Regions from separate parts of the Salimicrobium jeotgali genome, predicted to be linked through region 1. Evidence: riboswitches for the same ligand, from Rfam matches in the RefSeq annotation. Region 1 holds a riboswitch; each other region holds the start of a gene.
The links. A riboswitch is a leader RNA that binds a small molecule or an ion and turns the genes downstream of it on or off. The one in region 1 is predicted to bind cobalamin.
Positions count from the first base shown of each region.

Region 2: linked by a shared signal. The riboswitch ahead of AAV35_RS12070 (ribonucleoside-diphosphate reductase subunit alpha) and the one ahead of AAV35_RS08965 (acyl-CoA thioesterase) in region 1 are both predicted to bind cobalamin.
Region 3: linked by a shared signal. The riboswitch ahead of mmgD (citrate synthase) and the one ahead of AAV35_RS08965 (acyl-CoA thioesterase) in region 1 are both predicted to bind cobalamin.
Region 4: linked by a shared signal. The riboswitch ahead of AAV35_RS06065 (DUF4430 domain-containing protein) and the one ahead of AAV35_RS08965 (acyl-CoA thioesterase) in region 1 are both predicted to bind cobalamin.

Region 1 is NZ_CP011361.2:1,789,686-1,794,932, reverse strand. Features, by position in the region: gene rpoN (RNA polymerase factor sigma-54) at 1-1,200, opposite strand, end outside; gene AAV35_RS08980 (YueI family protein) at 1,416-1,886, shown strand; gene AAV35_RS08975 (hypothetical protein) at 1,929-2,108, opposite strand; gene AAV35_RS08970 (ZIP family metal transporter) at 2,378-3,118, shown strand; cobalamin riboswitch at 3,267-3,443, shown strand; gene AAV35_RS08965 (acyl-CoA thioesterase) at 3,632-4,105, shown strand; gene AAV35_RS08960 (peroxiredoxin) at 4,156-4,830, opposite strand; gene AAV35_RS08955 (carbohydrate kinase) at 5,028-5,247, shown strand, end outside.
Region 2 is NZ_CP011361.2:2,396,423-2,401,669, forward strand. Features, by position in the region: gene AAV35_RS12050 (pyridoxamine 5'-phosphate oxidase family protein) at 1-367, opposite strand, end outside; gene AAV35_RS12055 (carbonic anhydrase) at 526-900, shown strand; gene AAV35_RS14635 (hypothetical protein) at 926-1,051, shown strand; gene AAV35_RS12060 (DMT family transporter) at 1,203-2,105, shown strand; gene AAV35_RS12065 (class I SAM-dependent methyltransferase) at 2,050-2,739, opposite strand; cobalamin riboswitch at 2,820-2,996, shown strand; gene AAV35_RS12070 (ribonucleoside-diphosphate reductase subunit alpha) at 3,129-5,247, shown strand, end outside.
Region 3 is NZ_CP011361.2:765,004-770,250, forward strand. Features, by position in the region: gene prpB (methylisocitrate lyase) at 1-352, opposite strand, end outside; gene AAV35_RS03800 (bifunctional 2-methylcitrate dehydratase/aconitate hydratase) at 375-1,817, opposite strand; gene mmgD (citrate synthase) at 1,886-3,001, opposite strand; cobalamin riboswitch at 3,425-3,625, opposite strand; gene AAV35_RS03810 (DUF2207 domain-containing protein) at 4,082-5,247, shown strand, end outside.
Region 4 is NZ_CP011361.2:1,212,641-1,217,887, reverse strand. Features, by position in the region: gene AAV35_RS06085 (RecQ family ATP-dependent DNA helicase) at 1-612, opposite strand, end outside; gene AAV35_RS06080 (YpbB family protein) at 612-1,610, opposite strand; gene AAV35_RS06075 (ferredoxin) at 1,736-1,984, shown strand; gene AAV35_RS06070 (ECF transporter S component) at 2,038-2,550, opposite strand; gene AAV35_RS06065 (DUF4430 domain-containing protein) at 2,557-2,961, opposite strand; cobalamin riboswitch at 3,102-3,270, opposite strand; gene AAV35_RS06060 (ATP-binding protein) at 3,295-5,058, opposite strand; gene AAV35_RS06055 (response regulator transcription factor) at 5,058-5,247, opposite strand, start outside.

The DNA.
Region 1 (5,247 bases):
TACCGTCCGCCTGGAAACGTGATATCCGTCCCTTACCAGCAGATGTACCAGTTTCTGATCGGAAAGAGGGCGGAGAGGGTCTTCTTTTACTATGAATTGCTGGAGGCTGCTTTTAATTGCGGCTGAGGACGAGCCCAATTTCGTCCGGGAAGGAAAAAACTCCTCCAGATAAAAAGTTCCTGAGGGCGTTTGTATCACTTTGTTGCGAACAGCTCTGCTCACCGTAGATTCATGAATGCCGAGCCGGCTGGCAACTTCTTTCCTCGTGAGCGGGGACAGGGACCTGGTGCCCTCGGAAACCATCGTTGGCTGACACCGGAAAACTTCTTCAGCGATTGCCAGTATTGTCCATTGTCTCTGTTCCACACTTTTTTTGAGCCACTGAAAGGTTCTGTATTTCTCTTTAAGAAAAGAAACGGCTTCTTTATGAGCCTTCATCATTTGTTTGTATTCCTCATTCATATTCAGTTCCGGCACGATCTGCCGGTTCAAAGAAATATGGTAGTCGTCCTCTTTCGTGATATAGATGTCGGGAATGAGAACGTCTGACCGCGCAGACCCGATCGCAAGCCCGGGTTTAGGATGAAGGGATTTCAGCCGGTCGAGACACAGGTCCAGCTGCCTCCAATCGAGATTCAATAGAGTCTTGAGACGTGCGGGCTCTTCGGCAGCATAAGGGAGGTACCGGGAAATGAGAATGGAAAGTTCCCTGTCTTCCGGAAAAAAGCGACGCGCCTGCAGTGATAAACATTCCTGCAATGTACGAGCTCCGATACCGGCGGGTTCCAGCGTTTGCAGCAGAGTGAGGCAATTTTCGACGGACGTTTCAGTAATTTTGTATTCCACAGCAAGGTCATCTGATGATTCCTGTAGATAGCCATTGTCATCCAGATGAAAAATGAAGTGTCTTATCAGCTTTTTTTCCTTCTCGTTACAGGGGAGAAAAGGGAGCTGTTGCAGTAAATAATCGTGAAGACAAGGCTCCGGTTCGTATTTGTATAAAGGGAAATTACTCCAGTCACCGGGAGGGGGATCGGCATAGGAAGGCTCCCGCAGATCAATCCACGGATTCTCCATGGCTTCCTGTTCAATATATTCCCTAAGATCCTGGGAGGACATTTGCAACAGGTGCAGGGACTGCTGCAATTGAGGTGTCATTTTCAGCTGATTGGTCTGTTTCATTTCTAAGTGGAGCTTCATTTGTCCTCTCTCCGTTTCTATTTCTGTACTTTTTAAAGGACGGTCGCTTATTTGAAATCGTTTTCATTATTTCATATAAACGGTCATTAGAAAACAGGCAGGCTCGTTTATTTACGGGTGAATTGCAGGAGACAATATTCCCGTCCGGTGCCGAAGTTTTGCAAAGAGTATGTGCGACGACTTATTATTCACTTATACAGAGGATGTCCCAATAAATGAAGATTGAGGTGAAGACAATGAGGAAAAGAGAAGTTGAAGACTACGTGCAGGAAGGTATATACGGGACTCCGGAAACAAAACCGGGGGAACGCAGGAGATATCTCGGTACTCTTCGTGAACGAATCGTTCTTGTGTTGACGAAAAGTCAGGTGATGCAGAAAAAAGGTATGGCGGAACTTGAAAAAGAAATGAGGAGTTATGACAGGGCAACGCTACTTTTGAACGGGAAAATAAGTTACAGGTTTCGAAAACCTTATTCCCGGCTCGCCCGTAAGTACGGTGTGCATACAAAATCCGTATCGGATCAGCAGAAAGAAACGGAAATCGGAGCTGTTTTAACCGTGGATTATCCTTTGGAAAAAGAAGAGATAAAAGTGGACACTGGTACATCTGCAAAGAAAGAGAAAACAAAGCAGAAAAAAGGAATGAGAGAATTATTGAAGAAACTGTTCAAACCAATCAAATGAAAACGCCGAGGTTATTCAACCTCGGCGTTTGTGTTGTCTTAGTCAGTAATCGTGCTGGACCAGACGACTGTGAAGCTTTCCGCAGTTTATACATTGAAGCCAGAGAGTTTCCACAACTCTATCAGTGAATTCTTTGGAAACAACTTCGACGACTTTCTGTTCGTTACTGAAACAGTTCAGACAATGATCATGGACGCGGCTGCCTATTTCATAGTTTTTCATTACATGCCTCCTCTCTAAAGGAGGGAGGCAACAGTAGGAGTTTTATCTTAAGACAAAATAAAGGAAATTTCAAACGTGCCGCAAGTAAAGCCATTAAACAAAAAGAATTGCACATTAAAAGTTGACTCGGGGAAACAAAAAAAGTAGAATAACCATATCGATAAAATTTGCCTGAGGGCAAAAATGATGAGGTGAGGAATATTTTTGAACAATTAGGTAATATAAATCCCGTGATTCTGGCTTTGCTGGGATCTTTATTCACTTGGGGGATGACTGCTCTCGGAGCAGCCCTCGTTTTCTTAATAAAAGGATCGAGTCAAAAGTTTCTGGACAGTATGCTCGCGTTCGCAGGAGGAGTCATGATTGCAGCCAGTTACTGGTCGCTGCTCGCTCCGGCTATAGAGAGAGGGGCGGAAGGTCCGCTGCCCTCCTGGTTTCCTGCTGTCGTAGGTTTTCTTCTCGGTGGGTTTCTGCTTCTCTTTATCGATCGTGTCATACCATTTGTAGACCTCGATAAGTACATGTACGACATTAAAAATAAAAGAGCGAAGAGTCGTACGGCACTGCTGATGTTCTCGATGACCCTCCACAATATCCCGGAAGGATTAGCGGTTGGTGTGGCTTTCGGTGCTGTAGCTTCGGACGGGTCCGGTGCGGCTCTCGGTGGAGCGATAGCTCTTGCGATTGGTATCGGTATACAGAACTTCCCGGAAGGAGCGGCAGTTTCCATGCCTCTTTACCGGGAAGGTATGAAGAAAAAGAAAAGTTTCATGTTTGGACAGTTTTCCGGAATGGTAGAACCTATTTCCGCAGTAGTGGGGGCGGCTGCCGTTATAATTATAGAACCGGTCCTGCCTTACGCCTTAAGCTTTGCGGCTGGAGCCATGATTTTCGTGGTAGCTAAAGAAATTATCCCGGGCTCCCATGAAAAGGGGAATGTCAACATTGCTTCTATGAGTCTAATGTTCGGTTTCGCCCTTATGATGACGCTAGATGTTGCGCTCGGTTAAGGATTATAAAAAAAAGAGGAGATGTCTGAACACATCTCTCTTTTTTTATGCACAAATTTCATGGAGAGTCGAGAATCGAAAAGCGGGAATGCTGATTGACAGATCGAATCGTTTGCAGGATAGTGGAAGGGAGGGGATCTCCCCTCAACAACTGAATACGTCCGGTGGTCACAACATCTGTGTTAAAAGGGAAGCCCGGTAGAATCCGGCACGGTCCCGCCACTGTAAAGGGGAGCTTCGTATCAATCCACTGTCTGAAAAAGACGGGAAGGCGTACAGAGTGAGGAACCTGAGTCAGGAGACCTGCCACCGGAAAGAACATGAAATCCTACGGGAGAATAGGAGGATGTTACGTGAAATATCTTAAACCGGGACGCCGATACGGGCCTGGACCGTCGATACTTTCTTATCCGCCTTCCTGCTAGCTGACGGGAAGGTATTTTAATGGAGTCAAGGTGAAAAGAGACCTTTCCTGTGGTCGTTATCGCAGCGATAAAAGAGGAGGAAGAAACGATGGATCAGATACCTGTACGTTGTTCAAAAGTAACCCAGACAAGACTTATATTTCCCCCGGACACTAACCATCTTGGAACGATTTTCGGAGGGAAAGTCCTTGCATATATCGACGAAGTTGCTGCCCTTACCGCAATGAAACACTCCAATGCTATCGTAGTGACGGCTTCGATCGACTCCGTGAATTTCATATCTACTGCCAGAGTGGGAGAAGCTCTGACGATTGAAGCCTGTGTAACGAAGACAGGTCGGACTTCTATGGAAGTGTATGTGAAAGTATTCGCAGATGATCTGCTCAGTGGAGAGCAGAAAATGACGACCGAATCATTTCTTACAATGGTGGCAATGGACGAAGAAGGGCGCCCGAAACCAGTCCCCCACGTCATTCCGGAAACGGAAGAAGAGAAAGAACTGAACAGAACGGCTGCCGCGAGAAAGAAACAGCGGGAAGAAAAAGCTGAGCTGCGAACCTGAACCGCATGACAATACGGGACCCGCTGAGGGCCCCGTATTATTTATGAACATTATTCTTTTAAGTCTTTTTTGCAGAAGTACCAGTCTACACACTCATAGGAATCGTCGTTTTCTCTTGCGCGGGCATCTTCAACTGTTTTTGGAGGAGATGCGACAACTTTGTTTCCTTTCGTCCAGTCAGCCGGAGTGGAAACTCCGTGTTTGTCGGTAGTTCTGAGAGCCTCGACGAGCCGTACGATTTCACCCATATTCCGGCCGGTAGTGAGCGGATAATATATGAGAGAACGGATTGTTCCTTTGTCATCAATCACAAAAACGGCACGGGAAGCTTCAGTACCGCTGCTTTCCGGCATAATCATACCGAACTTGGTAGCCACCTGTTTATCAAGGTCGGCGATTACCGGGAACTCGATTTTCGTATCGAAATTTTCTTCAATATTCCGTATCCAGGCAATATGGGAAGTGATGCTGTCCACACTCAGTCCGAGGAGTTCTGTGTTCATTTCCCGCAACTGATCATAAATCCCCTGAAACGCTACGAATTCTGTCGTGCATACAGGTGTAAAATCTGCCGGATGGGAAAATAGAACGAACCATTTTCCTTCGTAATCATCGAGAGAAAGCTCTCCGTGTGTCGTCTGAGCAGTGAAGTCAGGGGCTTTTTCACCGATACGCGGCAAGCCATAGTGTTTCTGTTCTTCTGTATTATGCTGCTCTTCCATCATTCAAATCCCTCCTGTTACATATTCCGTCCGTCCTGAACGGTCCTCTGTTTTTATTTCCCGTTCAGTTTTTCATTAAACCACATAGTACGTGAGGCAATACCGCCAAACGGGGTAAGGGGGATATTTGTACCCCCTTTTCCTAAGAGAAGGTATGGTATAATGTTAAGTAAATAAATTTGGTGAAGGAAGGGTCGTTTGTGTTGAAAGACCAGCGTATTTTGGAATTAATCAAAGAAAATCCGTTCATCACCCAGCAGCAGCTATCGGAAAAATTAAATCTTTCACGCTCGGCAGTAGCCGGATACATCTCAACGCTTACAAAAAAAGGGGAGATTGTAGGAAGAGCCTATGTTCTGAAAGAGGAGTCGAAAATCTTCTGTATTGGAGGGGCGAATATCGACCGGAAGAACCGCACGC
Region 2 (5,247 bases), 610 kb from region 1:
GAAAAATCTCAAGTACGATGTAGTCGGGATCTTCTTTTCCGCCGAGCCAATGTTTCATATGGTCGTTCCACACGCGGTCCTTGATGTCCTGGTCATCACGAATGTTGGCCTGACCCTGGATTTCAAGGAATCCGTCTCCGTAGCCTTCCCCTTCATATCCGAGAAGGATGTGGACGAACGGGTTCTCGTCGATTTCTTCCGCTTTGTACGTCTCTCTGTCCGTCGGAGTGAATAACGTCAGATTCTCGTCGTGCTGAAACGTCATATAACGGGTATGAGGCTTATTATTTTTAACAGTGGCCAGCGTACCTACATTATTATCCTTCATAATACTACTGATATGCTGTTTCAATTCTTCCTGGTTCATATTACATTCCCCTTTCGACTGCTTTGAATTCTTTACCCACTATTACCTTTCTCCTTTCTTTCTAAACTTTGGAAATTCGCGGGAGTTTTTTTTCGTCAAAAAATTCGCTATAATTAAATGGCAATCGGGTAAACGTTATAAACAAGGAGGAATTATCAATGTCATTTGCTACTTCAATTAACTGTATGGACGGCAGAGTCCAGCTTCCGGTCATCAACTGGATGAAAGATACATACGGGGTGGAATACATCGATATGATTACGGAAGCCGGTCCCAACAAGGTCCTGCTCGAAGGCAGTGCCGGTCAGCTTGAAGAGATTAAGAAAAAAGTTCTTGTTTCTACAGAGAAACATGGATCAGGAACAATCACAATCGCGGGGCATCACGACTGCGCCGGGAATCCGGCGGACCGCTCTCAGAAGGAAAAAGAAATAAAACGCGCCGTGGAACTGATTGAAACGTGGGACCTCGGAGCCGAAGTCGTCGGCCTTTATGTTAACGAAAACTGGGAAGTGGAAGTCGTAACTGAGTAACTCTTATCCAAAAAGGAGGGGTATTGTGGAAGAATTCGTCGGCTACTGCGCTTCCTGCGGAAAAGAAGTTTATTGTAAGGACGGATTCCTGGACGGCATCGTTACGGAAGATAAACAGCTGTACTGCTTTACGTGCGGAGAAGACAAATAAAATACCGTCCTCTGTTTCAAGAACCTCCGATGAGCAATTCATCAGAGGTTCTTTTAAGTGACCGGCGGTTTTCCGAATCCTTATTCTCATAACTGTAACGAACTGGTAAGATGGAAAGAACTATTATTTATTAGCGCGGGAGGCGGTTACCATGAGCAGAAACATGTCTATGATCTCCATCGCAGCCGGGGCTGCTCTGTGGGGGATTATCGGTCTGTTCGTCACATTTCTGTACGACTACGGCTTCACGCCTGTCCAGGTGGTGGCCGTCCGGGTAAGCAGTGCCGCTCTGCTGCTGCTCATTTATACATATTTTAACGGGAAGAAAGACCTCCGGATTAACTGGAAAGACAGTCACTATTTTATCGGCACCGGTATCATCAGCATCGTGTTCTTCAATCTCTGTCTATTTATAGCTATGGAGGAAACTTCCATAGCTGTCGCTGTTACCCTGTTGTACACCGCCCCCGCCTTCGTTACGATATTCTCCCGGTTCCTGTTCGGAGAACTGTTTACCGGGAACAAAATTCTCGCACTCGCCATCACGCTCATCGGCTGCTCACTCGTCGTCGGACTGATTCCGTTTTCCGGTTTCAGCCTTTCCCTGTATGGAGTACTGGCAGGGCTCGGGTCCGGATTCTTTTATGCGTTGTACAGCATATTTGCAACGTATGCCCTGCGGAAGTATTCCTCGGTAACGGTGACGGTGTATACATTCGTATTCGCAAGTATAGCCATTCTCCCATTCGCCGGACTTGGTGATATAAAAAGCACTTTCACTCTTCCCGCTGTCTGGCTGAATATCGGCGGCATAGGTCTCTTTTCCACCACTCTTGCCTTCCTGCTGTACACGAAAGGGCTTGAGAAAATCGAGTCGAGCCGGGCTTCGATTATAGCCACCATCGAACCGGTGGCGGCCACGCTCCTAAGTTTTTTCGTGTTCCGCGAAATTCTGACTTCGTGGCAGCTGGCCGGTTTCATTCTTGTAGTAACAGCGGTCATCCTTGTTCAGAGACGTCCCCGTTCGCCTTTCGCAAAGCGAAAAGCGTCATGAAGGACACCGCCTGTTCCAGCATCGGCGTGGAGAGATTCTCCGGAGCTCCTTCTTTAGGTACGGAAGACATCCCCTCAACCGTCCACCCGTGAGTGCCGGCCAGACGTTCGAATTCCCATGGCATCATCGTATTGCATACGATGTCTTCCCCTTCAAGTCTCGGATAACTGTTACTTCTCGGACCGGCAGCAGGACCAAGAATACCTGCGACCATTATCCCTCCAGGCTTTACGACACGGTGGATTTCATTCAAGCCGTGCAGGGGTGATGCCACCCATTCCAGACAGTTGATGGCCATCACGCTGTCGAAGGTCGCATCTTCAAAAGGGAGTTCGGCAAGATCGGCCTGCTGGAAGTGGATACCGCTCCAGCGCTCTTTTGCCATTTCAATCATTTTCGACGAAATATCGATACCGGTCACCTCATACCCCGAGCGTCTCAGCATCTCGCTCCCCTCTCCATCGCCACATCCAATATCAAGAACCGTAGATCCTTCAGATACGAAGGACTGCATAAATGGAAGAACCGTTTTTCTGCTTCCTTCTTTCCACATTTTTTCACTTCTCTGACCCCAGTTTCCAGAAAAATTATCCCACTTCTCTTCCGCTTTCTCATGCCATCTTTTATCGATCATTATTTTTTCCTCCTTGTTATTTCATTTAATCTTATGTATGATAGAATCAATATATAGTAATTATATTTTAAAAAACACAATATATAGATCGAAAAACAGATGCTCACAGAGCTTAATAGGGAATCCGGTAAGAAACCGGAGCTGCCCCCGCAACTGTAAGTATCCGCGAAACAGCATCTCCACTGTAGATTACTACGGGAAGGGCTGGAGTAAGATCGGGTACGAGCCAGGAAACCTGTCTGTTTTTCATCGGAAAGTTTCACCTTTTTCGGGGTTGGAGAAGATGAAACGATGATGCGTACATATACCCGTATCATGGTTTCATCCGCTCCTGTCCAGGGGGCGGATTTTTTTATTTTTTATAAAGGTACTTGAAGGAGGACTTACTTATGTCAGCAACCGTAACAGCGGACTGGAAATATTGGCTCGAACAGCTTCAGAGCACGTTCCCTCATCTCGATTTTTCAAAAGTCTACCCGAAAATCACAGACGGCACTTCCGTCGTTCTGGAAACACTCGCGGAGATGGACGAAACCGAACCGGAATGGACCTATGTCGCCGCCCGGGCACATCTGGAGACGATGTACACCGAAGCGAAGAAAAACCGGCGGACGGAGAGTCCGTATACCGACCTTTACGGGCTGATGGAAGCTCTCGTCCAGGAAGGGATTTACGACCCGTCCCTGCTCACCCATTATACCAAAAAAGAAGTGGAGGAGCTTGAATCTCTGCTCGACCGGAACAAAGACCTCCAGTTTACTTACATCGGTCTGAAGACACTGGATGACCGCTATCTCGCAAAAATGAAAGATGGAAAAACGATGGAACTGCCTCAGGAAAGATGGTTGATCATTGCAATGAATCTTATGGCCGGGGAGAGCTCTTCCTCACGCCTTCATTACATCAAAGAGGCCTACTGGGCGCTCAGCAACCTTTACATGACTGTGGCCACACCGACTCTGGCGAACGCCGGGAAATCCCACGGCCAGCTCAGTTCCTGCTTTATCGAAACGGTGGACGACAGTCTGCAGTCGATCTATGACAGCAATACATCCATTGCGAATTTGAGCAAGCATGGCGGCGGTATAGGTGTCTATCTTGGCAAAATACGTTCGCGGGGCAGTGATATACGAGGCTTCAAAGGCGTCTCCTCCGGTATCCTCCCGTGGATGAAGCAACTGAATAATACGGCGGTTAGTGTCGACCAGCTCGGACAGAGGCAAGGAGCCGTCGCCGTCTACCTGGACGTCTGGCATAAAGATATCTTCTCTTTTCTCGACAGTCGCCTGAATAATGGAGACGAACGTCAGAGAACCCACGATCTGTTCACCGGAATTTCCGTGCCTGATCTTTTCATGGAAGCCGTCCGGGACAGACAGGACTGGTATTTGTTCGACCCTCACGAAGTGAGAACGAAGATGGGCTTCTCTCTGGAAGACTCTTTCGATGAACAAAAAGGGGAAGGGACGTTCCGCGACCGGTACGAAGCCTGCGTGCGTGAGCCGGAATTGTCCAAAGAGAAGGTGCCGGCCATTGACATTATGAAGCGCGTCATGATCGGACAGCTCGAAACCGGCACGCCGTATATGTTTTACCGGGATGAAGTGAACAGGAAGAACCCGAATAACCACGCAGGCATGATTTACTGCAGTAACCTGTGTACGGAAATAACCCAGAACCAGAGTGCCACGACTCAGACTGCCCAGTACACGGAAAACGGACAAATCATTACCGTGCACAACCCTGGAGACTTTGTCGTCTGCAACCTTTCGAGCATCAACCTCGGCAAAGCCGTACCGGCGAATGCTCTTGAAAGACTCGTTCCGATCCAGGTGCGGATGCTCGATAACGTTATCGAAGAGAATCACATCCCCGTGCTCGAAGCGGAACGGACAAACAAGCGCTACCGCGGCATCGGCCTTGGTACGTTCGGATGGGCTCATCTATTGGCACAGAATAAAATCGCCTGGGAGTCGGGGGAAGCCGTCCAGTACGCCGATGACCTTTACGAAAAAATCGCCTATCTGACTATCGGGGCGAGTGCTGAGCTCGCCGGGGAAAAAGGAAGTTATCCTCTGTTCGAAGGTTCCGACTGGGAAACAGGTTCCTTTTTCGAAAAACGCGGACTGGCATCAGACGAGTGGAAAACACTCGCTTCCAAGGTGAACAGGAACGGACTGAGAAACGGCTATCTTATGGCGGTCGCTCCGAACTCGAGCACTTCTCTTATTGCAGGAAGCTCTGCCAGTATCGATCCGATTTTCAAAAAATTCTATTCGGAGGAGAAAAAAGATTTCAAGATTCCTGTGACGGCACCGGATCTGAACCCGGAAAACTACTGGTACTATAAATCAGCCCATGACATCGACCAGCATACGAGCATTGCTCAGAATGCCCGGAGACAGAAGTATATCGATCAGTCCATATCATTTAACCTGTACGTACAAAATGACATCCAAGCCAAAGAATTGCTGAATCTTCACCTCGACGCCTGGGCTCAGGGATTGA
Region 3 (5,247 bases), 1.0 Mb from region 1:
CTGCCGCTACTCCTGCTTCTACCATCTCTCTGGCGGCTCTGGCCACATTAATGACACCACCATAGCCAGTGTCAATATCGACTAGCAGAGGCAAATCAGAAGCGCGTATGAGTTCTTGTGATTTCTGTGCCATTTCATTCGAATAAATGAGGCCGAGATCCGGGAGGGACTGGCTGGCTGTATAAGCTGCTCCTGATAAGTATAGTGCTTGGAATCCGATATCTTTTGCAATCTTGGCGGACATTCCATCATGAGCTCCGGGAATCTTCATTATTTCTTCCTGAAGCATCATTCGGCGGAACGAATCTGCTCGTTCCGATTGAGTAGACTTAGGTTCGACGATCCATGACATTGTCATTTCCTCCTAGCGTGGTTTATATTCTGAATTGGTCCATGAACTTATTGACGCTTGTTTCCTTAAGTCTTTCATAATCACTGCAAAGATTGTAAATTTGTTTCACTTGGCGTTTTGAGAAGCAGACGGTGAGATTGTCATGAAATTTATTCAGCAACAAAGGCAGTCCTTCATCGCGACGGCGCCGGTGGCCGATCGGGTATTCAATCGCCACATTATCTGTAGAGCTGCCATCTTTGAAGAACACTTGTATTGCATTGGCAATAGAACGTTTATCCGGGTCGAGATAGTCTTTACTGTACTGTTCGTTTTCAACGGTAACCATCAACTCCCGCAAATGATCAATAGCAGGGTTTTCAGCTACGCTATCTTCGTAGTGGTCTGCAGTGAGGGTCCCGTAAAGCAAACCGATAGCTGTAATGTATTGCAAGCAGTGATCCCGGTCTGCCGGGTTGTGGAGGGGACCTTGTTTATCAATGATGCGGATGGCGGATTCGTGGGTTGTAATCACTACCTGTTTAATGTCCGCTATTCTATCTTTGACTTGCTCATGCAGAGCAATAGCCGATTCAGCTGCCGTCTGGGCATGAAATTCGGCGGGGAAGGAAATTTTGAACAGTATGTTTTCCATGACATATGAATTGAAAGATCGACTCAAAGTCAGTTCTTTTCCACTGAACAGAACGTCCTGGAATCCCCAGCCAGGGGCGGAAAGGGCAGTTTGATATCCCATTTCACCATTCATTGTCATCAGAGCTAAACGAACTCCACGAGCGGTCGCGTCTCCGGCTGCCCAGGATTTTCTCGATCCCGTATTGGGTGCGTGTCGATATGTACGAAGACTGGAGTTATCGATCCATGCTTGAGACACTGCATTTATAACATCTTTTTTGTCGCCTCCCAGCATAGCAGTCACTACAGCTGTGGTTGCAACTTTGACGTAAAGTACATGATCGAGACCTTCCCGATTCAAACTGTTTTCGAGCGCCAGGATACCTTGAATTTCATGAGCTTTCACTATATTTTCCAGTATAACATGCATGTTAAGGGAGTCGTTCCCTTCTGATAATCGTGTTCGACTGATGTAATCGGATATTGCCAATATGCCTCCTATATTATCAGAGGGGTGTCCCCACTCAGCGGCCAGCCAGGTATCATTATAATCAAGCCAGCGGATCATACATCCAATATTGAAAGCTGCATGGACCGGGTCCAGTTCATAAGAGGTGCCTGGCACACGTGACCCATTCGGAACTATTGTACCTGGAACAATCGGCCCTAGATGTTTTGTACACTCCGGATAGCGCAGGGCTAAAAATCCACAGCCCAGAGTATCTATTAATACATAGTGAGCAGTCTCCAGTGCTTCTTGACTATCTATTTCCCCTTCCACTGCATATTCAGCAATCTTCTCCAACACTTGATCTGTGGCTGGTGTTCTATTTTTGGTGATTTCCTTCATTGAATTCTCCGCCTTTCATTGTAATGATAAGATTTCAATATTCCGAATAGCCGGGATGGCCTTATTTTTTATGGATGCAGATTCCGTGGTCCCGTATAAAGTACCCTTGGTCTGAATAATTTATTGGTGTTATACTGCTCTGCTACGTGAGCACACAACCCGAGGGTGCGGGCTGCAAAGAATATGGGGGTGTATAAATCGATTGGAATACCCAACAAATAATAAACAGGAGCTGCATAGTAATCCAGGTTCGGGTAAAGGCCTTTTTCTTCTTTCATTACGCTTTCTCCTACTTCACACATTTCAAATAGGTCCTCCCGGTTTTTATCCACCGAAAGCTCACGTAAGGATTCTTTCATTAAGGCAGCCCTTGGATCCATTTTTTTCATATAAACCCTGTGACCGAAACCCATGATTTTCTCTTTTCGATTTAACTTATCATAAAGAAGAAGACGAAATCCTTCTGAGGTTTTTCCTTCTACAAGCATTTGCATTACTGCTTCATTTGCTCCACCATGGAGGTTTCCTTTCAAAGAAGCCACAGCTCCTGTGAGTGCCCCGTAAATATCGGCATTCGTCGAAGCGATGACCCGTGCTGTGAAGGTTGAATTTGGCATCTCATGTTCACTGTACATCATTAGTGACTGATCAAAATAAGCTACTTCCCGGGTAGTGGGTTCTTTCCCTGTAATCATATACAGAAAGTTAGCGCTGTAAGATAACTCCTTTTTCGGTTCGATTGCAGATTCCTTATGAAGAATATGATAGCTGTTGGCTACGATGTTTGAAATTTTAGCTAATAGTTTCACAGCAATATTATTGATAGTATCCTCTTGACGCTTGTCTATATCCTTGTCATATCCGGCTAAGGCCGAAATTCCTGTTCTTAGTGCATCCATCGGGTGAGTATCCTCCGGGAGTTTTTTGAATAGGGAAAAGAAAGAGTCAGGAAGAGTATATTCCTTTTTCATTTCCTCTTCGAGAGAATTGCGTTCCTGTTCATCAGGAAGTGATCCACGTAACAAAAGTTGAACTAAGTCAATGTACTCTTTACTATTGGCAAGTTCAATCAGTTCATATCCGCGGATGACGATTTCTTCCGCATCAACATCCAAATAGGAAAGCTCAGTTTCAGTTGCAACAACACCATCTAAACCTGGCGTGTACGTTGAATATTTTGTCATAGAAAGCCTCTCCTTTTAGTAAACGTTTTCAAAAATGCTCGTGTTCTTGAAAAGAACGACTCTTATCCGAAAATATCTTTTCGAATAAGGCGATAGGCTTGTTCAAGGTTTTTATAGGCCTCATTCTCTTCATCCCCTTTAGGAATCTCCGACTTTAACCATTCATAGGTTTCACTTAAAGTAGCGACTTCCAATGAATATAAGCGGTTCATAATACACGTTCGAAAAAGATCTAAATAATGCTGAGTAGATTTAACCAAACAGAACACCTCTGATCCAGTAAAAATAAAACCAATAAAAAAACAACTTCTTGAAAGAAGTTGTTAAGTTGAGCTACCTATTGATAGGATACAGGTATTATACTTTGACATACCTATCCCTGCTTATCCGCTCGGACTTAACACCTCCTATCCTCGTAGGTACTGATGTTCGCTGAAACAGGCAGGTCTCCTGGCTTATGATCATCGATCCCTGAATCCTTCCCACTCTTATTATCCTTAAGAGCAGTGGTATCTCCAGTTCACTATCAAATACAGTTGCGGGACAGCATCGGATTAACACCGATTTCCCTTTTAAGCGAATAAGAGTCAAGGACTTATTCGCACCTGATTCAGAATTAGTATTCAATTGTAACATCTATACTATAGCAAATATTTTTTCAATTAACAATTATTTCTAATGAATATCCTTGATTTAAAATTAAATCAAGGACTCTGTACTGCATAGTAATCATAAATGAGAAGTTTTTCTGCTCACAAAAATCGGGAATTATTTTTCTCATCGATGATTATTTTAATAGTGAATTAAATCCGAAGCAGGAACACCTAGAATTATTGAACCTGTTCATTGAGGACTATTGTTGTAATGGTAAGCGTAAGTAGGGGCTGCTATTTCACTAATGAAATTATCAAGTAACGAGGCGGAAGGTTTCATTTGAATGAAAAAGGTTAGAGAAAGAATAAAATATGAAACATTTCAAATCTAGAGGTATAGGGAACTTTTGAGAATCACTCTATTTGATCACTTGAAACCTTTCAGTGCTCATAACCGTAGGAAGTAGGAAGAGAGCGAGGGGAAACCATGAAAAAAATCATACTCATGCTGAGCTTACTGATATTTATTTTTCCTATGCATGCGTTCGCGGTGGAATACGACATTGAGAAAACTGCTATTACGGCAGAACTGCAGGAAGATGGAACGGTACACGTGGAAGAGCGGCATACGTATCAATTCGAAGGAGAGTTCAGTGGAATATCAAGAACGCTCATACCTAAAGACAATGCAGTGATCGAAGATGTGAAGGCTTTTGAACAGGGGAAAGAACTCGAAGTGGAACAGGAGGATGAATTGTATAAAGTTCATCGTTCCGGTGAAGACGAAACAGTATCGGTCAGGCTTACCTACTCTATAAAGGGAGGAGTGGAAGTATATTCGGATGTTGCCCAGTTCTACTGGCCGTTTTTTGACAGCAGTAACGAATCGGATTATGAAAATATGACGATTACGGTTGTACCACCGGAGCCGTCCGAAGCAAAAGCGGCTTATGGTTATGATGCCGCTTATCATACCGTAGACAGCGGTTCCGACGGCACAGTGGTTTTCGATATGGGGAAAGTGCCGGAAGGGAAGAACGGAGACATACGCGTCGCTTATGACGCCGCCCTTTTTCCGCAGGCAGAGCTGTCCAGTGATGAAGCCATGCTGACGGAAATCCTTAATGACGAAGCGAAGTTGAATGAGAAAATGATTGCCAGACAGGAGCGTCACGAATTGTGGAGCGGCCTCGGTCCTTATATAACAGGAGCTTTTTTCCTTTTGGCATTCGTCCTGTTCCTCGTCGGTTTTCGGAGAAGGAAGGAGACGCTGCGGGAAGCGGAACGTAAGAGAAGCGGCACCGGCAGATTCCCGGAAACTACAATGAGCCTGCCCGCAGTGCTTATGTTCGGCAATCATGGTCAGGTGACGATTCCTATGATGACGCCTGCCCTGCTTGAGCTTGTGAGGAAAGGAAACGTCGAGGAAGGACCGGAGGGGGAATTCCGGGCAGTGAACCGGGAAACCGATTACCCCCATGAGACGCTTCTGATGAACTGGCTGTTCGATGAAGTGGGGGAAAACGGGACGTTTAAGGTGGAGGATCTGGAAGAATACCTTGAAGACGAAGATCATATTGAATCCTACCAGGAGAACTTCCGTTTGTGGAGCGAAGCGGTGAAACAGGAAGTGAAGCAGTACGACCTGTATGA
Region 4 (5,247 bases), 580 kb from region 1:
ATTCGGCTTATCCATCGGATAAATGAGTTTACAGGCTTCCGTCCGGCCAAGTTGAAACAGAATGTCCTCCTGCACTTCAGGTGTCGCCGTTGCGCTCAAAGCCAGCACGGGAGGTTCCCCCAGATCACTGATCACCTGATGAAGTTTCAAGTAATCCGTCCGGAATTCATGTCCCCATTGAGAGATGCAGTGAGCTTCATCCACCACGAACAGGGAAATGGTCTCACGCTTCAGAAGTGATTTCATTTTCGGCATCTGCAGCATCTCCGGAGAAATGTAAAGAAGATCCAGTTTCCGTAAATTACCGCTTATCTTTCTCTTCTGTTGGGGGGAAAGGAAACTGTGCAGGGCAGCCACCCGCTTCATCCCTTTCGCCTTCACCTGTTTAACCTGATCGATCATGAGCGATATCAGCGGGGAAACGACGATCGTCAGTCCCGGAAGGATAAGGGATGGTAGCTGATAGCACAAAGATTTTCCACTGCCGGTTGGTAAAATGGCCAGGGTGTCCATACCGTGCAGTGCATTCTCTATAACATTTTCCTGGCCCGGTCGAAACTCACTGAATTTAAATTGGTCTTCCAGCACTTTTTTAACGTTGATCGGTTCCATTATCCCTGTCCTTTCTGGAGCTTAGCAAGTACTATTCTTATCTGGAAATATGAATAGTCCCCGTTCAGTTGCTCCCGGATTACCTTCAGACGTTTTGTATTCGTCTTTCGGACTGCGGCCGCAATATCCCGGGCTCCTTCCCGGCTTATAAAAGCGTCGGTGTTACGGGCCGGATCAACAAGCACGGCTTCAACGAGGTGGTCCTCGATTGTACTCGGTTGCAATTGCCTTATTTTCGCGACTTTTTCGATCGATCCGAATTTGTTGTACAACTCAATGGATTTTCCCGAGGAGGAAGTGAACGCCTCTTTTTTCATGAGATCTTCTGTCAATTTATACAGGTAGCAGGAAGAATCCGAAGAAACTTCAGAAAACATGTAATAATACATATTCGTTAAGTAGAGAGGGATGTCCCATACAGGTTCGCCATTTTCCTCCGCTAGCTGGCTATATGTCCAGCCGGTTCTGTCCCCGCCTGTAAGTCGTCTTACGAACATCTCTTTCTCCATATCGGAAAATGGGGTGAGCAGCGTACGCAATTCCTTGTATAGAATAGGCGCATCCTCGTCCAGCACCGCTTTTCGTTCACTGTAAAATTTTCTTGCCCAGTTCTGTACCGGGCCTTTATCTACAATGGGCAAGTACCCGGTGTGTCTGTACACAGCATTACTGATAATCTGAATCCATAGCAGCAGCCTGTTCCTGAACTCTTCGACCGCTTCGGAATACTCCAGCCCCGAAAAGTAAAGAGGTATACGTGTTTCTTCGATAGATCCTTCACCGTAAGCAGTGACGCTCATCCTCCCATGGTCATGCCAGACTGTTTTGCCTTCTTTGTACAACTCGTGGAGTGCATAATCCAGCGTCTCTCTTTGCAGACCGGGATAGACTCCGTAATATCCTTCTATACCATATACTTTTGCGTCCTGAAATGTCTGGGAAGACTTCTTCCCCCGCAACAGATGGTAGACGCCCGAGACGGTGCGTTCAGCATTCATCTTACTAAGACAATCTAACAGTATATATGTAAACATAAGGAATTCCTTTCGAATGATATAGTTGAATTCGATACAGATAGAACGTAGACTTGAAGGAGAGATACTATAGAAAGAAGGTATTACTTATGAAGCTTTATTCGATCGTGGATAAAGATACATGTATCGCCTGCGGTGCGTGCGGAATGGCTGCCCCGGAACTATACAACTATGACGATGAAGGGCTTGCCTATTTCCTGCCGGACGATAATCAGGGAAACACACCTATCGCGGAGGAATTGGAACTTGACGCCGAAGATGCTTACGAGGGGTGCCCGACCGGGTCCATCAAACTTGCAAACTCCAATTTTAATGGAAGTATACCAGAGGAAGACTGATAAACAAAAGAAGGTGCTCCCGGCACCTTCTTTTATTATACCATTTATTATTTTCAGCTGGCGAGCTGTGCACGCCGCTCATATTTGATGAATAACTTTTCGAATACAGAATAGAAAACCAGAATAAACACGAAATTCGACGCAGCATGCATCAGGTCAAAAGGAATTCCGGCAAGGTAGTATCCCCAGAATGTCTGGGAGATCGCCCGCATTGTAAATGCCATCACCACTCCAAAAAACAGCCCTGACAATAAGCCGTAAACGCTTAATCCTAATACAGGTAGTCTCGGTAAGAATTTACCGAGCAGCCCGGCTCCTATACCTATAAGTCCCCAGGCTGTCACCTGCCACACTGTCCATATCCCCATACCAAGCACCATATTCGTCAAAAAAGTGGTCAGAAAAGCAGTGATCACTGCCGCCAGCGGTCCGAGCCAAAAGCCGGTCAGAATAATTATAGCTGTTACCGGCTGGGCATTCGGAATAGCGGCAAAAGCTATCCTTCCCACCACGGCCACTGCTGCAAGCATGGTTATCAAAGTTAATTTATACGTATTCCACTGCATTTATGATCATTCCCAGGACTGGAAATCAAAATGTATTTCGTCCCCGTCCTCGATTTCATACTCAGCAGCGCCTACTTTTGCTTCTTCGCCGTTCACGTCATAGACCCAGGCCTTTTTCTCTCCTTCTTCAGCGGATATGCCTTCAATGCCATTAATTAATCCGTCTTTTTCTTCCACCTCAAAATTTTCTTCCATAGCATCCATCAGTACCGTACCTTCTTCAACTGTTATATCTTTTTCTTTCACCTGTTCTTCACCCTGGTTTTTCGTCAGCTCCACGGTAGCTTCAATTTCCTGGGAAGACTGGCTTCCCCCCTCTTGACTTTCCGATGTTTCACTTTCCGCCTGACATCCTGTAAGCAATACGAGTGTCAAAGCTACTACTCCTGCATAATTCCTCAATTTTTCCATGCGACTTCACCCTTTCTTCAAGTTTTAGAAGAAAAAGCATCGGAACAACCTGCCATAAAAAAGCCCCGTCCATAAAGGACGGGCTTGAGATATCGACATACATTGATAGTCCAGGTCATCTCAAACGCTCAATCCTCGAAGCAATGAATCCTTCACAGACAGGTTTACTGGCTTATGTCATCCTACTCAGATACCTTCCCGTGGCGAACTTTCACCACAGTGGATTTTATCGTTTCGTTACATTTACAGTTGCGAGGACAGCTCCGGATTCGCACCGGATTCCCTAAAACCTGTGAAAATTATTCAATTAATTATAACATTACATGAATCGTTCTATTTTGGCAAGTTCTCTACGGGCAGATATATATAGAACGTAGTTCCTTCCCCTTCTTTACTCTGGACGGAGATTTTCCCTTTATGGGCCTCTACGATATTCTTCGCAATAGCAAGACCCAGTCCCGTTCCCTGCTTCTCTTCGGAAGGAGACCGTTTCCTGGACTTATCTCCTTTATAGAAGCGTTCAAAGATGAACGGAAGATCCTCCTCCGGAATACCTGCGCCTGTATCTTCCACTTTTATTTCAAAGTGGTCCTCCCCTCCGTGAAGGTGAACATGTACAGAACCGTTTTCCGCTGTATGACGGATAGCGTTATCCAGAAGGTTCGTTACCACCTGCTCTATACGGTCAGAATCTATGGACACTGTACCTGCCGGAAGGCCGGATCTTTCATGAAGGAGTTTTACACCGGTTTCCTCTGCCACTCCCTGGAATTTATTCACTATACGATCAAGAAAAAGATTCACGTCCACTGGCTCTTTATGCAACTGAATGTTCCCGGATTCCATTCTGGCAAGGTCAAGCAGTTCGTTTACAAGACGACCCATCCGCTCGGATTCTTCCAGAATAATCTGAGCCAGCTCATTTTTCTCTTCTTTCGTAGTTGCTACTTCATCGACGATCGCTTCGCTGTATCCACGCATCATGGAAATAGGAGTGCGGAGTTCATGAGAAACGTTTGCAAGGAAATCCTTGCGCAGTTTATCGAGCCTTCGTTCTTCCGTCATATCCCTGAGTACAGCCACTACTCCTCTAATGGTAGTGTTGCTATAAAGAGGGGTCATGATAATCACCCAGTTCCTCCCCTGGACAGTGACTTCCGTCATGGCTTCCCTCTCTTCGGTGATGACAGATTCGAACAGTTCATGCAGGGGCGAAGGCAGTTCTTCCTCTTCCAGCCCCTCCTCATATCTCCACGACTGTAACAGCTGTTTCGCAGGAGGGTTAGTTACCAGTATTTTCCTTTTGTGGTTTAAGGTGATCACTCCGTCGGCCATGGATTTCAAAACGCCCGATAGCTGTTCTTTCTCCTGATTCAGCGCATCGATATTCTGCTTAAGCTGACGGCCCATCCGGTTGAATGCAATGGCCAGTTCTCCTATTTCGTCGTGAGTAATAATGGGTATCTTGGTATGGAACTCGCCTTCCGACAGCTCAAACGCCCCTTTACGCATTTTCATAAGAGGTGCTGTAATACGCGTCGATAAGAAAAAAGCGAAAATCGTAGTCAATACTATAGCTATACCGGCACCGAGAAAGACAGTTTTAGTCGTCTGCTGGGTCGTTTCTTCCACAGAATCCAGGGGTTTGTAGACGAATACAGCTCCGCTGTCTCCCGAGAGGGGGGAACCGACGGCCAAAAACTTCCTTCCGTCAGCCGAAGCCACTTTTTTCACTTCCGTTCCCCCGGATATTACCCGTGCCAGCTCTTCATCCTGTTCAAACCACTGTTTCTGAAGTTCTTTGAAGTCACCGCTATCACTTTCCGCTTTCCAGGACTGCCCGTTTCCACGAACGACAAGAACGTGGCTCGAAGCTGATTTCACGGTGTCTGTAGTACTTAGGATAATATCCTGCCGTTGTTCACTGTCTATAAGCGTCGACACTACCGTAGCGGTACGGAGCATTTCTTCTTCAGCTTTATTCACATGAAAGTTCTCGAAAAATTGAAGCAGCAGTACCGTCAGAATGATAAGAACGAAACAGACAAGGAGCAAAATGGTAAACCACAGTTTTACTACTACACTGCGCCAGAACATCAATCGTTATTTACCACGAACTTGTATCCTACACCCCACACGGTAGCAATCATACCGGCCGATTCTGCCGATACTTTACTCAGTTTTTCCCTGAGTCTTTTGACGTGGGTGTCCACAGTTCTCAGATCCCCGAAAAATTCGTACTTCCACACTTCCTTCAACAACTGTTCCCGGTCGAAAACTTTATTA